2 regions of the Cellulomonas endometrii genome follow, and region 1 is predicted to be linked to the other one. Evidence: predicted binding sites of a transcription regulator. Region 1 holds the regulator's gene; the other holds the start of a gene.
The links. The regulator HspR, encoded in region 1, represses chaperone genes until heat shock. The targets are predictions, from matches to a motif close to AAGTTGAGTCNNNNNGACTCAACTT.
Positions count from the first base shown of each region.

Region 2: the regulator HspR is predicted to act here: its motif matches at 4,919-4,943, upstream of clpB (ATP-dependent chaperone ClpB).

Region 1 is NZ_CATKPC010000002.1:175,971-187,969, reverse strand. It holds gene QNH85_RS03325 (ABC transporter ATP-binding protein) at 1-800, shown strand, start outside; gene QNH85_RS03320 (hypothetical protein) at 968-2,047, shown strand; gene QNH85_RS03315 (permuted SH3 domain-containing protein) at 2,049-3,767, shown strand; gene QNH85_RS03310 (ABC transporter ATP-binding protein) at 3,764-4,492, shown strand; gene QNH85_RS03305 (ABC transporter permease) at 4,489-5,748, shown strand; gene QNH85_RS03300 (PKD domain-containing protein) at 5,977-7,980, shown strand; gene QNH85_RS03295 (heat shock protein transcriptional repressor HspR) at 8,041-8,472, opposite strand; gene QNH85_RS03290 (DnaJ C-terminal domain-containing protein) at 8,519-9,523, opposite strand; gene QNH85_RS03285 (nucleotide exchange factor GrpE) at 9,669-10,304, opposite strand; gene dnaK (molecular chaperone DnaK) at 10,301-11,999, opposite strand, start outside.
Region 2 is NZ_CATKPC010000002.1:425,371-437,369, forward strand. It holds gene QNH85_RS04385 (UDP-glucose dehydrogenase family protein) at 1-915, opposite strand, end outside; partial or broken gene QNH85_RS19920 (glycoside hydrolase family 26 protein) at 1,519-2,715, opposite strand; gene QNH85_RS04395 (glycosyltransferase family 2 protein) at 2,708-4,360, opposite strand; gene clpB (ATP-dependent chaperone ClpB) at 5,041-7,647, shown strand; gene QNH85_RS04405 (DedA family protein) at 7,680-8,378, shown strand; gene QNH85_RS04410 (UdgX family uracil-DNA binding protein) at 8,371-9,027, shown strand; gene QNH85_RS04415 (FAD-dependent oxidoreductase) at 9,071-10,162, opposite strand; gene QNH85_RS04420 (aryl-beta-d-glycosidase) at 10,336-11,999, opposite strand, start outside.

The sequences.
Region 1 (11,999 bases):
CCGTCCGTCCCCGCCAGCCCGCCGACGTCCGCGTCGCGGGGCTCGGCAAGCAGTACACCACCCGCACCGGCGGCACCGTGGTGGCGATGGCCGACGTCGACCTGGACGTCCCGGCCGGCGAGTTCGTCTGCGTCGTCGGCGCCTCCGGGTGCGGCAAGAGCACGCTCCTGCGGATCCTCGCCGGCTTCGAGGACGCCTCGCTCGGCGAGGTCGCGGTCGGCGGCGCGCCCGTCACCGGCCCCGACCCCGAGCGCGGCGTCGTGTTCCAGGACTACGGCCTGTTCCCGTGGCTGTCGGTCCGGGAGAACATCGCCTACGGCCCGCGGCAGGCCCGGCTGCAGCGCCCCGTCGTCGCGGAGCGCACCGACCGGTTCCTCGAGGCGGTCGGGCTGACCCGGTTCGCGGACAGGTACCCGAACGAGCTGTCCGGCGGCATGCAGCAGCGCGTCGCGATCGCCCGGGTGCTGGCCAACGACCCGTCGCTGCTGCTGATGGACGAGCCGTTCGGGGCGCTCGACGCGCTCACGCGGTCGACGCTGCAGGCCGAGCTGTCCCGGATCCACCGCGAGACCGGCACGACGGTCCTGTTCGTCACGCACTCGATCGAGGAGGCGGTGTTCCTCGCCGACCGCGTGGTCGTCATGGCCGGCGGCGCCTCGCACGGCGTGCCGGGCCACGTGCGGGAGATCGTCCGGGTCGACCTCGGCGCGGAGCGGGACGTCACGTCGGCGGAGTTCAACGCGCTCAAGCGCCGGATCGCGGCCCTCGTGCACGAGGAGGTCGCCGCCCCCGCGGCCTGAGCCCCGGGGCTTCCGGTTGCGGGCCGCACCGATCCGTGCCCGAAACGCCCCCGGAGGGGGTGCCCCGGCACCTAGGGTGGCCGTGCGTGCAGGTCAGCCCTGCCCTGCACGCGCGCGCAGGGGGCCTGTGCGTCCGTCCGTGATGAGCACCCGCTCGGAGGCTGTCGATGACCCGCTCCACCGTCCGCACCGTCGCCGTCGTGGCCTCGTGCTCCGCGCTGCTGCTCGTGTCCGCCTGCTCCGGCCCCGACGGGGAGGGCGAGCAGAAGAAGGGGGACACGGCCGGGACGGAGTGGGTCCCCGGGCCGCTCGACGAGTACACGGCGCGCATCTACGGCTACTCGCTCGACGAGGACGAGCAGAGCCAGGAGGAGGCGCAGGCCCAGTCCGACGCGCAGAACCGCGAGGTCGAGGAGCTCGTCGCCACCTGCATGCAGGAGCAGGGCTTCGACTACACGCCGAACACCGCCAACAGCACGACGGTCGGGACGTCGCCGGAGCTGGACGTCGAGTGGGGCACCCGCGAGTTCGCCGAGAAGTACGGCTACGGCATCAGCACGGACCCGTACGGCACGGCCGACGGCCCGGTGGACGACGGCAGCGAGTACGTCGACCCGAACCAGGAGTACGTCGAGTCGATGTCCGAGAGCGAGGCCACCGCGTACAACGAGGCCCTGTGGGGGCCCTCCGTCGAGTACGTGGAGGGCGAGGAGACCGAGTACGACTGGACCCAGGGCGGCTGCTACGGCGCCGCGCAGCACGAGATCTTCGAGGGCGGCGCGGTGGCCGACGAGTTCAGCGCCCTGTCGGACGAGGTCAACGCGCTGTGGGAGACGATCGAGGCCGACCCGCGGATGGCCGAGCTCAAGGCGACGTGGGCCTCCTGCATGGCGGACGCCGGCTTCGACGGCATGACCGACATGAACACCGCCCAGGAGCCGCTGTACGACGAGTGGAACGCGCTGCAGGGCTGGGAGGACCCGGAGTACCAGGCGCAGATGGAGACCTGGGACTGGGAGGCCGAGCCCGAGGGCCCGCCCGCCCCGGAGCCCGACCCGGCCGCCCTCGCCGCGTTCACCGACAAGGAGATCGCGATGGCGACGGCCGACTTCACCTGCCAGGAGGAGATCGACTACGTGAAGGCCGCCACGGCGGTGAACCGCGAGGTGCAGCAGGAGTTCGTCGACACCCACCGCGACGAGCTCGAGGCGTGGGCCGAGGCCGCCACCGCCGCGCGGGACGCCTGACGTGCGGACGGCGCAGGACACCGGCACCGAGGACCTGAGCGAGGCGGACGCCGGCCGTCGCGGCGCGCTCGGCACGTGGTGGCGCAGCGGCAACCGCACCCTGCCCCTGCTGGGCGCCGTCGCGGTCGTCAGCCTGGTGGCGGGGCTGGGGCTGAGCCGGCTCGTGATCAACCCGGCCGACGCCGCGGCCCGGACCGCGCCGCCGGCCGCCGGCCCCATCACCGTCCCGGTCGAGAGCCGGGAGCTCAGCAACGACGTGACCATCCGCGGCGACGTGGTGTTCGACGGCGCCGCCGAGGTGCGGGTCGAGACGGCCGACCTGGGCGAGCGCGCGGTCGTCACCGGCCAGGTCCCGGAGGTCGGCGCGACGTTCGACCCCGGTTCCGTCGCCCTGGAGATCGCCGGGCGGCCCGTCATCGTGCTGCCCGGGGCACTGCCGACCTACCGGACGCTCCGCGTCGGCGTCTCCGGGCCGGACGTGCTGCAGCTCAAGGCCGCCCTCGGGGCGCTGGGCATCGGCGCGGGCGACCCGGCCTCCGACGACTACGACGCGGCGACGGCCGCCGGCGTGGCGGCCCTGTACCAGCGGGTCGGCTACCCCGTGGCGCCGGCCTCGGACGAGGAGACGGAGGCGGTCGACGCCGCCGAGCAGGCCGTGCGCTCCGCCCAGGCGGAGGTCGCCGCGAGCGAGGGCGCGCTGAGCGGCGCCGGCCGCGGGGGGACGACGAACGCCCAGGTCGCCGAGGCGGACGCCGCGGTTCGCGCGGCGCAGCGTGCCCGCGAGGTCGCCGAGGCCGCGCTCGCCGACCTCCAGGCGGGGTGCGGCACGGGAGTGGTCACGGAGTGCGGGTCCGCCGCGTTCGCCGCCGCACGCAACGCCGTCGCGGACGCCGCCGACCAGGTCGGCGTCGCCGCCGCGGCCCGGGCCCAGCTCGACGCCGCGCCCGACACCTCCGCCGAGCGCGCGGCCGTGACCGCGGCGCGCCAGGCGCTCGCCGACGCCCGGACGACCCTGACCGAGGCCCAGCAGCAGACCCTGACGACCCTGCCCGCGAGCGAGGTCGTGTACCTGGAGACGCTGCCCCGGCGCGTGGACTCCGTGGACGTCCGCCGCGGCGGCACCGTCGACGGCCCGGTGATGAGCGTCTCGGGCGCCACCCTGCAGGTGGAGGCGAGCGCCGCTCGCGCCGACGCCGCCCTGCTCACGGTCGGCGCCACCGGCACGGTCGTCGCCGGGGACCTGGAGGTGCCCGTCACCGTCACGGAGATCCGCGCGGCGGGCGACGCCGCAGGCTCCGGCGGCTCGGGCGACTCCGGTGAGGGGGACGGCGAGGGCGACGGAGCGTCCGGCGACGGCGAGTCGTCCGCCGGCCGCTCCACGATCGTCCTCGTCCCCGGCGAGCTCCCGCCCGAGCAGGTCGCGGCCCTCCAGGGCAGCAACGTCCGGGTGACCATCCCGGTCTCGTCCACGGGCGGCGCGGTGCTCGCCGTCCCGCTCGCCGCCCTCACGGCCGGCCCCGGCGGCGAGTCCCGCGTGGAGGTCATGGACGACGACGGCACCACCGCCCTGGTCGAGGTGACCACCGGCCTGGCCGCCGACGGGTACGTCGAGGTCACGGGCGTCGAGCGGGGCCTGTCCGAGGGCGAGCTCGTCGTCATCGGCGAGGTCGGCTCCGGCGACGAGGCGACCGCCGCCCCGACGTCCGGGGCGGACGGGTGACGGAGCTCGAGGCCCGGCTCGACCCCGTCGAGCCGGGCGAGCTCGCGCCGCCGCCGCCCGTCGTGGAGCTGCGGCAGGTCACCCGCGTGTTCCCGGGCGACCCGCCGGTGCACGCCCTGCACGCCAGCGACCTGCGCGTGGACTCCGGCGACTACCTCTCCGTCGTCGGGCCCTCCGGTTCCGGCAAGTCGACGCTGCTCAACCTGCTGGGGCTGCTGGACCGGCCGAGCTCGGGCGAGTACCTGCTGGACGGCGTCCCGACCGGCACGTCCTCCGAGGCGGTGCGCTCGGCCCTGCGCGGCGGCCGCATCGGCTTCGTGTTCCAGTCGTTCCACCTGCTCCCCCACCGCACGGTGCTCGACAACGTCCTGCTGGCCACCCTGTACAGCGGCGTGCCGCGCGCCGAGCGCCGGGAGCGGGCCCTGGCGGCGCTCGACCGGGTGCACCTGTCGCACCGGCTCGGGTTCCGGCCGACCGTCCTGTCCGGCGGCGAGCGGCAGCGGGTGGCCGTCGCCCGGGCCGTCGTCACGTCCCCGCAGGTGCTGCTGGCGGACGAGCCCACCGGCAACCTCGACACGCACAACTCCGCCGACGTCCTCGACCTGTTCGACGAGCTGCACGCCGACGGCCTCACCCTCGTCGTCATCACCCACGACGCCGCCGTGTCCGCCCGGGCGCAGCGGCGGGTGCGCATCGCCGACGGCCGCCTGAGCGAGATCGCATGAGGGGCGCCGTGCTGACCGCGCCGCCCCGGCCGCCCCGCGCGGACCGGTTCGGGCTGCGCGACCTGGTCGGGGAGGCCGCCGCCGGCGTCGACGCGCGGCCCGGGCGGCTGTTCCTCACCATCCTCGGCACGGTGCTCGGCATCGCGTCCGTCGTGGTGACCGTGGGTCTCGCGCAGACCGCGGCCGGGCAGATCGCCCGCCAGTTCGACGCCGTCGCCGCCACGCAGGCCATGGCCACCGCGAGCACCACCCGCACGGCCGACGGCTCCCAGCGGGCGAACGCCCCCCTGCCGTGGGACGCCGACGAGCGCGCCGGGCGCCTCGCCGGGGTGGAGGCCGCCGGCCTGGTCGCGGCCGTCGACACCGGGGACGCCACCGTCACCGCCGTGCCCGTGAACGACCCGTCCCAGCCGGAGCCGGTGTCCCCGCCGGTCCTCGCCGGCAGCGGCGGGCTGCTCGACGCCGTCCGCGGGACCGTCGTCACGGGCCGGTTCTTCGACGCGGGTCACGACGTGCGCGCGGACCGGGTGGTCGTGCTCGGCGCGCGCGCGGCGGACCGGCTCGGCGTGGCCCGCGTGGACCGCCAGCCGTCGGTGTTCATCGGCGACCGCTCCTACACGGTCATCGGGGTCGTGGACGACGTGCGGCGGCGCAGCGACCTGCTCGACGCCGTGATCCTGCCGCTGGGCACCGCCCGGGCGGACTTCGGGCTCGCCGCCCCCGAGGAGCTGCACCTGCGCATCGCGGTCGGCGCCGGGCCGGTCGTCGGCGACCAGGTGCCCGTCGCGCTGAGCCCGAACGCCCCCGAGACCGTCACCATGCAGGTCCCCGCGAGCGGCTCCCGCGTGCAGGAGTCGGTCCAGGCGGACGTCAACACGATCTTCCTCGCGCTCGGCGGCGTCGCCCTGCTCATCGGCGGGCTCGGCATCGCGAACGTCACGCTGCTGTCCGTGATGGAACGCGTCGGGGAGATCGGTCTGCGGCGCGCCCTCGGTGCGCGGCGGCGGGACATCGGCGCGCAGTTCATGCTCGAGTCCGTCGCCGTCGGCCTGCTCGGCGGGCTCATCGGGGCGGCGCTCGGCGTCGCGACGGTCGTGATCGTGTCGGCCGCGCAGTCCTGGACGCCGATCCTCGACACGGCGGTCGTGCTCGCGTCCGCCGCCGGCGGCGGGGTCATCGGCCTGCTGGCGGGGATCTACCCGGCGCTCAAGGCGGCCTCGGTCGAGCCGATCACCGCGCTGCGCGGCGGCGTCTAGGCGCCTTTCCCGAGAACGATCACCTCTCCTCCACACGAAGCACCTTCCCGGCACCCGCTGACCTCGCGTTCGCCGACGCCGGAGACGCCGCTGGCCTGCACCTTCGCGCACCGTCCCGCAGTGCGTGGGCCCTTGGGCCCGGGGCGCGCGAGGCGGGGATGTGATCCTGGATATCGCCCCCTCATTCGTCGCCCCGTGAAGGGACGTGAACAATTGATGCGATTTCCGGTGCATTCCGGACACACCCGGCGCGCGACCAGGCGGGTCGTCGCCGCGGTGCTCACGACGGTCCTCGTCACGGTCGGCCTGACCGTGGGGGCGACCGGGGCGAGCGCCGCGCCGGACGACGCGCAGACCGTGTTCCTGGCGGACAGCCAGCGCGACCGGTCCGGACTCCTGCCGGCCGGTGCCTCGACCTGGAGCCAGCAGGACCTGCCCTCGCCGGTGACGGGCGTCGTGCTGGACCCGACCGGGGCGACCGCCTACTACGCGTCGTACGCGCCCCCGCGCCTCTACCGCGTCGACACCGCGTCCGGCGCCCTCACCGGCACGCTGGACATCGGGCCGCACCAGCCGTGGATCTCGGGCAACCCGATGGCGCTGTCCCCGGACGGGTCCACGCTGTACCTCGCCGGCTACGGCGGCACGGTGGGGGTGGTGGACGTCGCCTCGTTCACCCTCCGGGAGGCGTTCACGTTCGACGGCGCGGCCACGGCCCGGCAGATCCGCGGGGTGGCGGTCAGCCCGGACGGCAGCCGGCTCTACGCCGCGGACCGGCGCGGCAACCGCGTGCTCGTGGTCGACGCGGCCACCGGGACGGTCACCCGCACGGCGTCGCTGTTCAACGCCGCGGCGATCGCCGTCGCGCCCGACGGGGTGGTCGCGGTGAGCAGCGACACGCCCGGCGCCTCCAGCCGTCCCGCCCTGCTGCTCCTCGAGCCCGACGGGGCCGTCCGCGCCAGCACGCCGCAGGCGACCCTCGGGGACAACGCGACGAACGGCCTGTCGGACGTGGCCTTCTCCCCGGACGGCTCTGTCCTGTACGGCGTCACCCGGGTCCGGGGCGAGGTCGTCGAGGTCGATCCCGCGACCGGCGCGCTCCTCACGTCCCCCGCCCCGAGCGGCACCACCGACCTCTACGGCGTCGGCAACCACCTCGCGCTCAGCTCCGACGGTGAACGCCTCTACCTGCAGCACGCGACAGGGGCGCTGCGCTACGACACCGCCGCGCACGCGTTCACGTCCGACCTCGGTGCGACGGGCACGCAGAACGTCGAGATCGCCCTGGCGCCCGACCAGGCACCGACCGCCGCGTTCACGGTCGACCCCGCGCCTGCCGGTGGGGCGACGACGTTCGACGGCTCGGCGTCGACGGCCGTCACGGGTTCCGTCGCCACCTACGCCTGGGACTTCGGCGACGGCAGGACGGAGACGACGACCACGCCCGAGGTCTCCCACGTGTACGACGAGGCGGGGACGTACACCGCGACGTTGACGGTCACCTCGTCGGGCGGCACCTCGACGAGCGTCCTGTTCACCGGGCAGGCGGTCGCGCGCAACGGCGGTCCCTCCGCCGTCACCCGGCGCTCCGTGCCGATCGGGTCCGCGCGCACGCCGGTCACGCCCGCTCCCCCGGTCGAGACACCGGCCTCGTGCGAGGGCGACCCCACCACCACCGTTCTCGTGCCCGATCAGCCCGGGGTGACCTACCTGGCCGGCGGCGTCCCGGCCGGCGGGGGCGACCGGTTCACGATCACCGCGGACGACCCCGTCCTGACCCTCACGGCGGTGGCGGGTCCCGGTGCCGAGCTCGCCCCGGGCGCCGTCGCCAGCTGGACCTTCACCTACGTCGACCCGGGCTGCGACGCCGCCACCACCGAGGTCACGGCCGCCGCGCCCGTCGAGACGCCCGCCACCTGCACCGCAGACCCTGGTGCGGCCACCATCAGGATCCCCGCGGCAGCCGGCGTGGACTACTTCCGCGACGGCGCACCGGTCTCGGGAACGGTCACGCTCACGGCGGCCGACCCGGAGCTGACGGTCACCGCGGCCGCCCGGCCGGGGCACGTGCTGACCTCGGAGGCCCGCTGGCACTACCGGTACCTGGAGCCCGACTGCCCGCCCCTCGCCGTCACCGGCTGGGACGGTGGGACGCTGCTGCGCCACGCCGCGGTGCTCCTCACCGTGGGCGCGGGCCTGGCGGTCCTGTCCCGCCACCGCGGCCGCGCCTGACGGCGGGGCACGACGGCACCGGGACGCGCGGTCCTCGCGACCGGGCGTCCCGGTGAGGCGTCAGCGACCGCCCGGCCGCCAGAGCACGATGGCCCCAGCCTGCCGCTCGGCGTCGCCGGCGGGTTCCCGCGCGGCGCGCCGCTGCCCGCGGCCCATCGCCACCACGTCCCCGGAGGGGTGCGCGGTGAACACCCGTCGCCCGGGCTCGGCGAACGCCCGCAGGTACTCGACCTGCCGGCGCAGCCGCTCCACCTCGTTCTCCAGCTCGAGGATCCGCTTGATCCCCGCGAGGTTCACGCCCTCCTCCTGGGAGAGGCGCTGCACCTCGCGGAGCGTGGCGATGTCCCGCAGGGAGTACCGGCGGCCGCGCCCGCGGGTGCGGCCGGGCTGCACGAGCCCCAGCCGGTCGTACTGCCGCAGGGTCTGCGGGTGCATCCCCGCGAGCTCGGCGGCCACGGAGATCACGTAGACCTGGGCCTCGTCGGACACCATCACGACCACCTCCCCGGGATCCGTCGGGCGACCGGCGCCGCCCGCCTCACTCCTTGGCGCGCGCGAGCAGCTCGGCCCGCGGGTCCTCGCCGGACGTCGCGATGCCGAACGCCTGCACGGCCTCCTTCGCCGCCGCGCTGAGCCGCTGCGGCACGACCACCTGGACCGTGACGAGCAGGTCCCCGGTGCCGGCGGGCGTCTTCACGCCGCGGCCCTTGACGCGCAGGGTGCGCCCGGACGGCGTGCCCGCGGGGATCTTCAGCCGCACGGAGCCGCCGTCGAGCGTCGGCACGGCCACCTCGGCGCCCAGCGCCGCCTCGTCGAACGCGACCGGCAGCGTCACCCGCAGGTTGGACCCGTCGAGCGCGAACACCGGGTGCGGGGTCACGCGGACGGTCACCTCGAGGTCGCCGGCGGGTGCGCCGTTCTCCCCGGGCCGGCCCTTGCCGCGCAGCCGGATCTTCTGCCCGTCGCGCACGCCGGCCGGGATGCGGGCCTTCACGGTCCGCCCCTCGACGCCGAGAGCCACGGTCGAGCCCTCGACCGCCTGCCGGAACGGCAGGGTCGTCACGGCGGACAGGTCGGCGCCGCGTCGCCCGCCGCGGGGCTGGCCGAAGCCGCCACCGCCGCCGCCGAAGAGCCCGCCCAGCAGGTCCTCGAACCCGCCGTTGCCGCCGCCGCCGGTGCTCGCGCCCTGCGGGAACCGCACGCGGCTGCCGCCGCCGGCACCGCCGAACACGCCGCCGAACAGGTCCTCGAAGCCGCCGGCCTGCGCGCCCCCGGGGCCGCCGGCACCGGCGCGGAACCGCGCCCCGCCGGCCATCGCGCGCAGCTGGTCGTACTGCTGGCGCTGCTCGGGGTCGGACAGCACGGCGTACGCCTCACCGACCTCCTTGAACTTCGACTCCGCGACGGCGTCCCCCGGGTTGTGGTCGGGGTGCATCGTCCGCGCGAGCTTGCGGTACGCCTTCTTGATCGTCGCGGCGTCGGCGTCCTTGGAGACGCCGAGCACGGCGTAGAAGTCCTTCTCCAGCCAGTCCTGCCCGCTCATCACGCCTCCTTCCTCGTCGTCGTCCCGCTCATCCTGGCCTGTGCCGGCGCCTGCGCGGGCCGTTCCGCGGTCAGGGGCGGGGTGAACCCGGCGGGCACGGCCGCGTCGCTGCGCGGCCGTGCCCGGCGGGTCCTGCTGCTGGTCGTCACGCCTCCGGGTCGACCACGGCCACCCGGGCGGCCCGCACGATGCGGTCGCCCATCCGGTAACCGGGCTGGAGGACCTGCTGCACGGTGGGCTCCGTGACGTCGGCCGAGTGGCCGTGCATCAGGGCCTCGTGCACCGTCGGGTCGAACGCCTCACCGGCGGAGCCGTACCGCTCGATGCCGAACCGGCCGAGCGTCGCCTCCAGCTTCTCGGCGATCGACGCGAACGGTCCGACCAGGTCGCCGTGCTGGCGGGCCAGCTCGATGTCGTCGAGGACGCTGATCAGCGCCTCGGCGACCGCGGCGACGCCCTGGTCCCGGGCGGAGGCCGCCTCGGTCTTGGACCGCTTCACGTACGCCGAGTACTGCTGCTCGAGGTTGAAGTAGTCGGCGTTGCGCCGCTGCAGCTCGTCCAGCCGCTCGGCGGCCAGCTTCTGCGCCTCCACCAGGCCCTCCAGCACCACGGCCTCCTCGGCGGCGTTCGCCGCCTCCTCGGCCTCGGCGAGGACCTGCTCCTCGGGCGTCGGCTCGCGCAGCTGCCCCGTCTCCGGGTCGATGCGGCGCTTGTCGGTCACGCGGGGGCCCTCCTCGGGGTCGGGCTGACCCGACCCCGAGGCGGTGAACTCGTCGCTCACTTCTTCTCACCCTCGTCGTCGACGATCTCGGCGTCCACCACGTCGTCGTCCTGCGACGCACCGGCGTCCGCCGCGCCCTCGGCCGGCTGCTCACCGGCGGGGGCCTGCTGGTTCGCGGAGTACAGCGCCTCGCCGATCTTCTGGCTGGCGGTGACCAGGGCGGTCTGCTTGGCGGTGACCTCGGCGAGGTCGGTGCCCTCCAGCGCCTTCTTCAGGTCGTCCACCGCGGAGCGGACCTCGGACTTCACGTCGTCGGACAGCTTGTCGTCGTTGTCGGTCAGCAGCTTCTCCGTGGAGTACACGAGCTGCTCGGCGGAGTTGCGGGTCTCCGCCTCCTCGCGACGCTGCTTGTCCTCGGCGGCGTGCGCCTCGGCCTCCTTGACCATGCGGTCGATCTCGTCCTTCGGCAGGCCGGAGCCGCCGGAGATCGTCATCGACTGCTCCTTGCCCGTGCCGCGGTCCTTGGCGGACACGTGCACGATGCCGTTCGCGTCGATGTCGAAGGTGACCTCGACCTGCGGGACGCCGCGCGGGGCCGGCGCGATGCCGGTCAGCTCGAACGTGCCCAGCGGCTTGTTGTCCCGCGCGAACTCGCGCTCGCCCTGGAACACCTGGATCAGCACCGACGGCTGGTTGTCCTCGGCCGTCGAGAAGATCTCGCTGCGCTTGGTCGGGATGGCGGTGTTGCGCTCGATGAGCTTGGTCATCACGCCGCCCTTGGTCTCGATGCCGAGGCTCAGCGGGGTGACGTCGATCAGCAGGACGTCCTTGCGGTCGCCCTTGATGACACCGGCCTGCAGGGCGGCGCCGACGGCCACGACCTCGTCCGGGTTGACGCCCTTGTTGGGCTCCTGGCCACCGGTGAGCTCGCGCACGACGTCGGCGACCGCCGGCATGCGGGTCGAGCCGCCGACGAGGACGACGTGGTCGATGTCCGCGACCTTGATGCCGGCGTCGCGGATGACCGCGTGGAACGGCGCCTTGGTGCGCTCGAGCAGGTCGGCCGTCATCTGCTGGAACTGCGCCCGGGTGAGCTTCTCGTCCAGGTGGATGGGGCCGTTCTCGCTCATGGACAGGTACTGCAGGCTGATGCTGGTGCTGGTCGCGGACGACAGCTCCTTCTTGGCCTGCTCCGCCGCCTCGCGCAGCCGCTGCACGGCGATCTTGTCCTTCGACAGGTCGACGCCGGTGGAGTTCTTCACCTGGCCGACCAGCCAGTCGACGATCCGGTTGTCCCAGTCGTCGCCGCCGAGGCGGTTGTCGCCGGAGGTCGCGCGGACCTCGATGGTGGAGAAGTCGTCGTCCTTGCCCACCTCGAGCAGGGAGACGTCGAACGTGCCGCCGCCGAGGTCGAAGACGAGGATGAGCTCGTCCTCCTTGCCCTTCTCGAGGCCGTAGGCCAGGGCCGCCGCGGTGGGCTCGTTGACGATGCGCAGGACGTTGAGGCCCGCGATCTGGCCGGCGTCCTTGGTCGCCTGGCGCTCGGCGTCGTTGAAGTACGCCGGGACGGTGATGACCGCGTCGGTGACGGGCTCGCCCAGGTACTCCTCGGCGTCGCGCTTCAGCTTGCCGAGGACGCGGGCGGAGATCTCCGGCGCGGAGTACTTCTTGTCGTCGATCTCGACGGTCCAGTCCGTGCCCATGTGGCGCTTGACGGACGAGATGGTCCGGTCGACGTTGGTGACGGCCTGGCGC
Region 2 (11,999 bases), 250 kb from region 1:
CGCCCGGTAGGCACCGAGCTCGTTCGCGCGGTGCATGAGGGCGCGGATGTCCTTGGGCAGGCAGCCGCCGCCGAAGCCGAGGCCGGCGTTGAGGAACTGCCGGCCGATGCGGACGTCGTGCCCGAGGGCGTCGGCGAGCACCGTGACGTCGGCGCCGGCGGCGTCGCAGACCGTGGAGATCGCGTTGATGAACGAGATCTTCGTGGCGAGGAACGCGTTGGCGCTGACCTTGACCAGCTCGGCGGTCGGCAGGTCGGTGACGACCACCGGGGTGCCCTCGGCGATCGGGCCGGCGTAGACCTCGCGCAGGGTGGCCTCGGCGCGGGCGCTGGTGCCGCCCATGACGATGCGGTCGGGGTGCAGCGTGTCCTCGACGGCCTTGCCCTCGCGGAGGAACTCGGGGTTCCACACGAGCTCGACCTCGAGGCCGGCGGGGGTGTGCTCGGCCACGAGCTCGCGGAGCCGCGCGGCGGTGCCGACCGGGACCGTGGACTTGCCGACGATGAGCGCGTCCTTGGTGATGTGCTGCGCGATGGTGGTCGCCGCCGACTCCACGTAGGCCAGGTTCGCCGCGTGGCTGGTCTTCATCTGCGGGGTGCCGACGCAGATGAAGTGCACGTCGCCCCACGCCGCCGCGGCGGCCAGGTCGGTGGTGAACGTCAGGCGGCCGGTGTCCAGGTGCTTCTCGAGCAGCGGGTCCAGCCCGGGCTCGAAGAACGGCACCTTGCCGGCGGCCAGGGCGTCGACCTTGCCCTGGTCGGTGTCGGCGCCCATGACCTCGAAGCCGAGCTCGGCCATCGCGACCGCGTGGGTGGCGCCGAGGTAGCCGGTGCCGAAGACGCTGATCCGCAGCGGGGCGGCGGCGGTGCTGGGCTGCGCGGCGGGCTGCTCGGCAGCCTGCTCGGCGGCGGCCAGCTCGGACGAGAGGGCGGCGGCGGAGAGTGACGCGTCGTTCATGGGAGTGCTCCTCACGGTGGGGCGCGGGTGGCGGGGAGTGCGTGGCCCCCGGGTGGTGGGCCGGGCGGCGCGGCGGGTGGCCGCGTACCTGTCGGTGAGCTCGCCGGTGGGCGCCGGGGCCGGGGTGGGTGCCGGGGCGGTCGCCGTCTGCGGTGCGACGGCCGGCTCCGGCGTGGCGGCGGGTGCCTGGGCGTCGACCGCGCCCTCGGGCGACGGCGGCGGCGTCGGGCCGGCCGCGGAGGCCAGGACCGTGCCGCCGAACCGGCGCGCGGGGTCGGCGATGCCGGCGCGGAACGCCTCGAGGGTGTTCGCCCGCGAGTCGACCCGCCAGTCGTTGGTGGCGAGCTGGCCGTCGACGTACGTGGTCACCGCGAGGTTGAACCACGCGAAGCCGATCACGTCGTCGTTCGCGCCGGGGTCGAAGCCCTGGAAGAAGGACGTCACCCAGGCCGGCTTGGTGCCGCCGATCTCGGAGGCGCCGACCTCGGCCAGCAGGATCTTCTTGTCCGTGATCGCCCGGAGCTGGTCCAGCGTGCGGCCGTAGGTGTAGTCGAAGGTCGAGGTGTTGTCGGCCTTGTACGGCGGGCGCTGGTAGCCGGAGACGCCCACCCAGTCGACGTACGCGTCGCCGGGGTAGAGGGCCTGGAGGAACGCCGGGTCCTGGAACGCGGCCGGCAGGTTGTTGACGATGTTCGGCGACCAGACCCAGATGACGTACTGGTTGGCGCCGTTGGCCTCGAAGATGTCGTGGACGTGCTGCCACATCTTCACGTAGTCGCCGACGTTGTTGCCGTTGATCGGCGCGCCGGACGACGTCTGCTCCGACCACGGGTACCAGGTGGAGTTCATCTCGTGGTCCAGGCGGATCGCGAGCGGCAGGCCGGTCGCGGCGACGTCCTGGGCGTACTGGGTCAGGTAGGCGTCGAAGTCGCCGGCGATGATCTTCGGCAGGCTGTACGCCGGCTCGTCGACCACGTCGTTCTTCGAGGCGATCGGGCGGGACTCCCACGTGAGCATCGGCAGCATGCCGCGCTCCCAGGCCCGGGTGACGGCGTTGGCGCGGAAGCTCTCGTCCCAGCCGCCGAAGTAGCCGACCATGCTCTGGCTGCGGCCGACGTCGGTCGCGGCCGCGTCGAACGTCGACCAGCTGAACGGCGCCTGCTCCGTGTACATCCCGAAGTACCGGGAGGCCGGGTCGACGAGCGACGCCTTGGACGGCGCGGACGGCTTGGCCGGGCTGGACGGCGGGGTCGAGGGGTTCGACACGACCGGCTTGCCGGGGTTGTTCGGCCTGCCGCCGCCGGTCGAGGCGTTCGTGGTCCGCCGCGAGGAGGACGAGGACGACTTCTTGGAGCCGGAGGAGGAGCCCTTCGCGTCCTCCTCCGCCTCGGCGGCGGCCGCAGCGGCGGCCTCGGCCTCGCGCTGCGCCTGGGCCGCGGCGCCGTCCGCCTCGCCCTTCTTGCGGGCCGCCTGCTCGTCGGCCAGGACGTCGCGCAGGGCCTCGGCCTGGGACCGGCTGGCCTGCAGCTGGCCCTCGAGCTCGTCGTTGCGCCGCTGGAGCGCGAGCTCCGCCGCGGTGGGCTCGTCCGCCTCGGCGTTGACGATGGAGGACACGGCGGGCGTGTTCCACACGACGAGGGTCACGGCCAGCAGGGCCACGATGACGGCCGCGGTGCCGATGCGGGCTCGCGCGCTCATCCGCCCCATGGTCGGGGCCCACCAGTGCTTGCCGGTGTGCGTGGTCGGGGTCTCAGACATAGAGCAGGGCCTCCAGGGCGAACAGGACCACGGCGATCCCGTAGGGGATGGCCGCGAGCGGGTTGAGCCGTCGGCGGGTCGGGGCGGGGGCGGCGGTGCGGTTCTGCCGCCGCGAGATGTCCGCGAGGGTCGTGGCGGCCGGGGCCGGCGCGGTCTCGGTGAGCACCTGGGAGCCCGCGGCCTCGGTGCCGTCCGCGGCCAGCACGGTGTGGCCGGTGACGAGCGGGACCGGGGTGCCCGGCTCGCCGCCGTGGTCGCGCTGCGACGGGAACGGGTTCACGGGGGAGGTGCCGCGGTCGACCACGTCGACCGGCGCGGCGCGGGACATGAGGTCCAGCTCGGCCTCCAGCGAGCGGGCGTCCTGCTCCTGGTCCGTGTCCGCCGACTGGCCCGGGTCGCCACCGGCGTAGGCGCCGGCGCGGGTGCCCCAGCCGGACGCGTGGGCCATCCGCAGGAAGCCGAGCAGCCGGATCGGCATGAGGAAGAACGTCGAGACGATGATGAACACCGGGAGCCGGAAGAAGTCGCCGGGGACCTCCTGCAGGTGCCGGATCTGGCGGATCGCCATGGACAGCACGGAGGAGACGACCATGAGCGCGATCACCCAGAACCAGCCGGCCTGCGCGCCGTAGGTCTCGAGCATCGCCTCGTAGAGGTTGACGCCCGTGCCGCTCACGGAGCGGTAGACCCAGCCGGCGATCGTCCCGAACAGCAGGAACGGCAGCAGGATGTCGGTCAGGAAGAAGATCGACAGGATCGGCGCGTGCCCGAGCATCCAGGGCAGCATCCGCAGGGTGTTGTACTGGCTCCCGCGGGCCCAGCGCAGCTGCTGCTTGAACAGCTTCTTCACCTGCAGCGGGGCGTCGGTGTAGACCAGGCTCGTGTGCTGGTAGACGGTCCGGTAGCCCTGCTTGAGGGTGAGGTTCGTCAGGGTGCGGTCGTCGGAGACCTCGAGGAACACGCCCATGAACCGCTGGTTCATGAAGTCGTCCATGACCTTGATGAGGATGTGCCGGCGGAACGCGATGGTGCGCCCCGGGAGGCAGCCGACCTGGCCGAGCACCGACTGGGCGGGCATCGAGTACAGGGACCGCGAGTTCTCCAGCCAGTCCGCCCAGCGGGTGATCCAGGAGCGCGACGGCTCGAGGATGCGCTGGCGGGTGGTGACGCCGCCGACGTTCGCGTCCTTGAACGGCTTGATGAGCTCGGGGAGCGTGCCGGGGGTCCAGACCGTGTCGGAGTCGAGCAGCACCGTGATGTCGTACTTCGACATCTCCGTGCCGATCTTCACGGCGTTGCGCTTGCCGGGGATCGGGGTGTGCACCCACCGCACCAGGGGGGCGAACTCCTCGCAGACCGCCTCCAGGCCGGGGTTGCGCGCGCCGTTGATGACGACGATGACCTCGTCGGGTCGCTGCTCGGTCACCCGCGTGAGGACGTCCCGGAACAGGTCCAGGGGCTCGTCGACGACGGGGACGACCACGCTGGTGGTCTCGTGGTGCTCGGCGGTCCACGGCCGGTACCGGCGGGACAGGCCGACCTTGAGGAGCCAGAGGGCCCAGACGAGCCCGGAGAAGATCGTGAACAGGTACAGCTCGGCGTTGTCGTCGAACATGTGCCGGATCTGCAGGATGAAGATGAACATCGCTCACCTCGGCGCTGGATGGAACGGGTGGAGCCAGCGGCGACGGTGACGCGGCAAGGACGGGGGGATCGCGGGTGGGCCGGGGCCGTGCCCGGCGGCCGGGCGGCGCGATCGCTGTGACTGAGACGGTGGACGGGGGGCGGTGCTGTCACCCGTTGGGACGGGCGGCGACGTGGCGTCTGGGGTCGGTCGGGTGGAGCGGTCATGCCCTCGGGTCGAGTGGTCCAAGAGTGTTGGGGCGGGGTACGGCGACGCAACTCCCTCCAGGTGAATACGTCGCTCATTGTGAGATTGATCACTCAGACATCGTCCGTAATGTCCGCATTTGCGCAGATCACAGTCGTGCAAGTCCGACATCGTGGGACGTTCCCGGCACGGGGGTCGCGCCCCTGCTCAGCGCCCCTACCAGCCCCTCGGGCGTCCCGCGCGGCGTGGGGCGGCTCCGTGAACATGGTCACAACCTGTGATGACGAGACGTCAGAGTCAGGACTGGACATGACACGGCGTCATCGGCTCGGGCGTCGACGGCGCTCCGCACTGACCTGCGGTCGACGCGCAGAGTTGAGCGGAATAGGCTCAACTTCGCAGCAGTTGCACCGGGTGTCCCGTGCCACGGGACACGCGAGACTCAGCGCGCCGTGCGGTCACCCGCCGGCCCGGACCGATGCACGGAGGGGATGTTGGACGCGAAGCTCACCACCAAGTCGCAGGAGGCGATCGGCGATGCCATCCAGCAGGCGTCGGCCGCCGGGAACCCGCAGCTGGAGCCGGCGCACCTGCTGAACGCGCTGCTCGCCCAGGAGGGCGGCGTGGCGAACGGCCTGCTCGACGCCGTCGGGGCGGACCGCGGGGCGCTGGGCCGCGCCGTGCGCGCCATCCTGGTGAACCTGCCCGCCGCGAGCGGGTCGAGCGTCGCCCAGCCGACGGCCTCGCGGGCCACCGCCACGGCGATCGACGCCGCCTCCGCGGAGGCGCGCACGCTCGGGGACGACTACGTGTCCACCGAGCACCTGCTGCTCGGCCTGGCCGCGGGTCAGAGCGGCGTCGCCGACGCCCTGCGTGCCCAGGGCGCCTCCCGCGACGCGCTCGCCGCCGCCCTGCCGTCCGTGCGCGGGTCCGCGCGCGTGACCAGCCCCAACCCGGAGGGCACCTACAAGGCGCTCGAGCAGTACGGCGTCGACCTGACGCAGCGGGCGCGCGACGGGAAGCTCGACCCGGTCATCGGGCGCGACTCCGAGATCCGCCGCGTCATCCAGGTCCTGTCCCGCCGGACCAAGAACAACCCCGTGCTGATCGGCGAGCCCGGCGTCGGCAAGACCGCCGTCGTCGAGGGGCTCGCGCAGCGCATCGTCGCCGGCGACGTCCCGGAGTCCCTGCGCGGCAAGCGCCTCGTGTCCCTGGACCTCGCGGCGATGGTCGCGGGCGCCAAGTACCGCGGCGAGTTCGAGGAGCGCCTCAAGGCCGTCCTGGAGGAGATCACGTCCTCCGAGGGCGAGGTCGTCACCTTCATCGACGAGCTGCACACGGTCGTCGGCGCGGGCGCCGGGGGCGAGGGTGCGATGGACGCCGGCAACATGCTCAAGCCGATGCTGGCCCGCGGCGAGCTGCGCCTGGTCGGCGCCACCACCCTGGACGAGTACCGCGAGCGCATCGAGAAGGACCCCGCCCTGGAGCGCCGGTTCCAGCAGGTGTTCGTGGGCGAGCCCTCCGTCGAGGACACCGTCGCGATCCTGCGCGGCCTCAAGGAGCGGTACGAGGCGCACCACAAGGTGACGATCGCCGACGCCGCCCTCGTCGCCGCCGCGACGCTCTCCGACCGGTACATCACCGGGCGGCAGCTCCCCGACAAGGCGATCGACCTGGTCGACGAGGCCGCGTCCCGGCTGCGCATGGAGCTCGACTCCTCGCCGGTCGAGATCGACGAGCTGCAGCGCGCCGTGACCCGCCTCGAGATGGAGGAGGTCGTGCTGTCCGAGGCCGACGACCCCGCCTCCCGCGAGCGGCTCGAGAAGCTGCGCGCCGACCTGGCGGACCGCCGCGAGGAGCTCGCCGGGCTCACCGCGCGCTGGGAGAAGGAGAAGGCCGGCCACAACCTGGTGGGCGACCTCAAGGCCCGGCTGGACGACCTGCGGTCGACCGCGGACCGGCTGCTCCGCGAGGGCGACCTCGCCGCGGCCGCGCGCATCCAGTACGGCGAGATCCCGGCCGTCGAGCAGGAGATCGCCGCCGCCGAGGAGCGCGAGCGCGCCGGCTCCGGCGCCGTCCCGTCGGACCAGGCGCCGATGATCGCGGACAAGGTCGGCCCCGACGAGATCGCCGAGGTCGTCGCCATGTGGACCGGCATCCCCGCCGGGCGCCTGCTGGAGGGGGAGACCGCGAAGCTGCTGCGCATGGAGGAGGTCATCGGCGCGCGCCTGATCGGGCAGAAGGCCGCGGTCGCCGCCGTGTCCGACGCCGTCCGGCGCTCCCGCGCCGGCATCTCCGACCCCGACCGGCCCACCGGCTCGTTCCTGTTCCTCGGGCCCACCGGCGTCGGCAAGACCGAGCTCGCCAAGGCGCTCGCTGACTTCCTGTTCGACGACGAGCGCGCCATGGTGCGGATCGACATGTCGGAGTACGCCGAGCGGCACTCCGTCGCGCGCCTCATCGGGGCGCCCCCCGGGTACGTCGGCTACGAGGAGGGCGGCCAGCTCACCGAGGCCGTCCGGCGCCGCCCGTACTCGGTGCTGCTGCTCGACGAGGTCGAGAAGGCGCACCCCGAGGTGTTCGACATCCTGCTGCAGGTGCTCGACGACGGCCGGCTCACCGACGGCCAGGGCCGCACGGTCGACTTCCGGAACGTGATCCTCGTGCTGACGTCGAACCTCGGCTCGCAGTTCCTGGTCGACCCGGTGCTCGACCCCGCGTCGCGCCGGGACGCCGTGATGGGGGCGGTGCGGGAGGCGTTCAAGCCGGAGTTCCTCAACCGGCTCGACGACATCGTCCTGTTCGACGCGCTGTCGCTGGACGAGCTCACCCGGATCGTCGACCTCCAGGTCGAGTCCCTGGCGGCGCGGCTCCGCGACCGGCGGCTGACCCTCGAGGTCGACCCGGCCGCCCGGGAGTGGCTGGCGATCGAGGGGTTCGACCCGGCGTACGGCGCCCGGCCGCTGCGCCGGCTGGTCCAGCGCGAGATCGGCGACCGCCTCGCGCGGCTCCTGCTCGCCGGCGAGGTCAAGGACGGGGACACCGTGCGGGTCACCCGGACCGCGGACGACGCCGCGGGGCTGGAGCTCGCCCGGGCCTGACGGGTGCCTGAGCAGGCCACCGACCGCCGGCCGTGGCAGCATCGACCGGGATGATCCGGATGCTCGCCCTGGCCGGCGGCCGCGTGCCCGCCCAGACCTCCGACCCCACCGAGCTCACCGGCCTCGCCGGCTGGGTGGTGAGCGTCGTCGACGCGCTCGGTCCCGCGGGAGTGGGCCTGCTCGTCGCGCTCGAGAACGTGTTCCCGCCCATCCCGTCCGAGGTGGTGCTGCCCGTCGCCGGGTACGTCGCCAGCCAGGGGCGGATGTCGCTCCTGTGGGCCCTCGTCGGGGCGACGGCGGGCGCCGTCGCGGGCGCCCTGCTGCTCTACGGGCTGGGCGTCTGGCTCGGCCGCGACCGGCTGAGGCGGTGGCTGGAGCGGATCCCGCTGATGGAGGTCGAGGACCTGGACCGCGCCGAGTCCTGGTTCGACCGGCACGGCGGCGCCGCGGTCCTGATCGGCCGGTGCGTGCCGGTGGTGCGGTCGCTGGTGTCGATCCCCGCGGGCCTGGAGCGGATGCCGGTGCCGAGGTTCCTGCTGTACACGGCGATCGGCAGCGCCGTCTGGAACACCGGGCTCGTCGTCGCGGGGTACGCGCTGGGCTCCCAGTGGGAGGACGTCGGCCGGTACTCCGACTGGATCAACTACGCCGTGTACGCGGCGATCGCGTTCGTCGTGGTCCGGTTCGTGGTGACGCGCCTGCGCCGTCGCGGGGTCGTGGGCGGTGCCTGACCGCGGCGCGGCGCCGGAGCGCCCGGGGGCCCAGGAGTGGGTGCCGCCGGACGCCGACGTCGATGCGCTCGCGGCCGCCGCGCCCGCGTGCCGGGGCTGCGAGCTGTGGGGGCCGGCCACGCAGGTCGTGTTCTCCGCCGGGCCCTCGCGTGCCGCGCTCGTCCTGGTCGGCGAGCAGCCGGGCGACCGCGAGGACCGGGAGGGCGAGCCGTTCGTCGGCCCCGCCGGTCGGGTGCTGCACGACGCGCTGCACGACGCCGGGATCGACCCGGACGCCGTCTACGTCACCAACGCGGTCAAGCACTTCCGGTTCACGGAGCGCGGCACGAAGCGGCTGCACAAGAGCCCCGCGGTCGCGCACATCCGCGCCTGCCACCCGTGGCTGTCGGCCGAGCTCGCCGCCGTCCGCCCGCGGGTGGTGGTCTGCCTCGGCGCGACGGCCGCCCGGTCGGTCCTCGACCGGGACGTCACGATCGGCGAGGTCCGGGGCCGGGTGCTCGACGAGCACCCGGCGGACGCCCCGGACGCCGCCGTGCTGGTGATCGCGCACCCGTCCGCCCTGCTGCGGCTGCGCGGGCGGGACGGCTGGGACGAGGCCTACGCGGCGCTCGTCGCGGACCTGCGGACCGCGGCCGCCGCGGCGGGGTGACCGGGACGTCCCGCGGGTCGCGGGGGCGGCGCGGGGTCGCGGGTCAGGCGAACATCTCCGCGACCGCGCCCGCGTACAGGTCCGCGCCCTTGATCCGGCTCGTCTCCTCCGCGCCGAGGACCCGCCGCACGCCGTCCTCGCCGACCACCTGCGACGCCCCGCCCGTCCGGCCGAGCGGCAGCACGATCCGCTCCGGCGCCGGGGCGTAGGTCGCCGCCGGCTCGTCCCCGGCCACGAGGGCCCGGATGTTCGCCGCGACGACCTCGGCGTGCGCCCGCGCGGCGGACGCCCGCTTCGACTCCGGCACGTCCGTGATGTCCCCGACGGCGAACACCGTGGGGTGCCCGGCGAGCGCGAGCGTCGCGTCGACCCGGACCTCCCCGAGCCCGTTCCGCGCCCCGGCCAGGTCGCCGGCCAGGTAGTCGCTCGCGGGGAGGTTCCCGTAGCAGCGGAACCACATCTGCGCCTCGACGCGCACGCCGGCCTCGGTCTCCACGGCGAACGGCTCGAACGTGCCGACGTCCGACGGGGGCAGGTAGCCGAGCCGGGAGCCCAGGACGAAGTCCACCCGCCCGTCGAGCTGCTCGTGCACCGCCGCGCGCAGCTCCGGCAGGTAGTCCCCGGTGGTCAGCGCGTCCCGGGCCTGGTCCACCACGGTGATCGCGAGGTGCGGGTACCGGTCGAGCAGCTCGCCCACGAGCTCGAGCCCCACCGCGCCGGCCCCGACGACGAGCACCCGCTGCGCCCGGTCCAGGCCGTCGCGCATCCGCGCGAGCCGCGCGCGGGCGACCGCCGTCTCCGACTCGATGAACTTGGACGGGAACGGGTACGAGGTGCCCGTCGCCAGCACGAGGAAGTCCGCGTCCAGGGCGGTGCCGTCCGCGAGCCGCACACCGCTCGACGTCGCCCGCTCCACGCGCTGCGGCACGATGCTGCCCCGCTCCAGCAGGTTCCCGTACGGGAAGAACACCCGCTCCTCCCACTCCGGGTCCACCGCGGCCCGCAGCGCGGCCGAGGCGTGCACGAAGGCGTCCTTCGGCTCGACCAGCACCACGTCCGCGACGTCGTCGAGCAGCGCCGCCACCCGCGTCCCGCCGTACCCGCCCCCGACCACGACCACCCGTGCCGCTGCCATGTCGAACCCCTCTCGCCCGTGCGGGCCCGCCTGCCGCGCGCCCGTGACCAGGGTGTCACCGCGCGCGTCCACCCCCGTGGGACGTCGGGCCCGCGCCGGGGGTGACGCCCGGCACCCCGCAGGCCCGCCGCGCGGGGTGCGCGACGGGCCTGCGGGGTGCTGCCGGGTGGGCGTCAGGCCGTGCGGGTCTGCGCCACGAGGTCGTCGAGCGTCGTGAGGTCGAAGCCCGCCATGCCGAAGCCGGCGACGACGCGCATCGGCATGTCGCCCATCATCGCGAGCATCGTGGGGTCGAGCTGCGCCGTCGCGTCGCTGAAGCCCGTGCCCAGCACCTCGCGGCCCCGCGGGTGCGCGAGCCACTCGTGGACCGTCGAGTCCGCGGACAGCTCGCCCCACAGGGGCTCACCGGTGACGGCGACCTCCACGGTGCCGCGGATGTCGCGGGACGACGCCCCGACCTCGACGACGGTGCGGCCGCCGCCCACGACCCACCGGCGCAGCGCAGGGTGCCAGTAGGACAGGTCGCGGGCGCCGAGCGTGAAGGTCAGCGTCCGGGACTCGCCGGGCTCGAGCGTGACCTTGCCGAACGCCTTGAGCTCGCGGGTGGGCCGGAGCACGGCGGCCTCCGGGTCGCCCACGTAGACCTGGACGGTCTCGGCGCCGGCCACGGCACCGGTGTTCGTGACCGTGACGCCGACCTCGACGGACGACGCCGCGCCCTCGCCGGACACGGTGGCCGTGACGTCGGTGTGGTCGAACGTCGTGTACGACAGGCCGTGGCCGAAGGGGTACGCGACGTCGACCAGCCGGGTGTCGTACCAGCGGTAGCCGATCAGCACGCCCTCGCCGTACCGGACGTGCCCGTTGTCCCCGGGGAAGTTCCCGAACGCCGGGGTGTCCTCGACGCGGTGCGGGATGGTCTCCGCGAGCCTGCCGGACGGGTTCCGGACGCCGAGCAGCAGGTCCGCCACGGCCGAGCCGCCGGCCTGGCCGCCGAGCCAGGTCTCGAGCACCGCGGCGGCGTCGTCCTGCCACTCCACGGTGACGGCGGAGCCGTTCGCGAGGACCACGACGACCCGGGGGCTGACCTCGGCGACGGCGCGCAGCACGGCGAGCTGGTTCGCGGGCAGCCCCAGGTGCGTGCGGTCGTAGCCCTCGGACTCGTCGGGTGCGGGCAGGCCCAGGAACAGCAGCACCGTGCCGGCGCCCCGGGCCGCGTCGACCGCCTCGGCGAGCAGCGCGGCGTCGTCCGCGTCCTGCGACCCCTCGACCCCGGCCACGGAGAACCCGGCCGCGAACGGCAGCGGCGTCCCGGTGGCCTCGCGCAGCGCGGTGAGGGCGTCGTCCAGGCGGGTCGGGTTGACCTGCGAGGAGCCGGCGCCCTGGTAGCGCGGCGTCCGGGCGAACTCCCCGATGACCACGGCGGACGCGGCGGCCTCGGGCGTCAGCGGCAGCACGGGCGCGCCGTCGACCACGTCGTTCTTCAGCAGCACCGACCCGTCCGCGGCGGCCTCGCGGGCCAGGGCGTGGTGCGCGTCGACGTCGATCGTCCCGGGCTCGGCGAGCGCCGGCTGCGCCTTCGCGATGAGGGTCAGGACGCGGCGCACGGCCACGTCGAGCACGCCCTCGTCCAGGGCGCCGCTGCGCACCGCCTCGACCACGAGCGCGTCGGTGCGGCCGCCGGTGGCGGGCATCTCCAGGTCCAGCCCCGCGGCGACGGCGGCGACGCGGTCGACCACGGCGCCCCAGTCGGAGACGACCAGGCCCTCGAAGCCCCACTCGTCGCGCAGCACCTCGGTGAGCAGCCAGTGGTCCTGCGACGCGTAGGTGCCGTTGA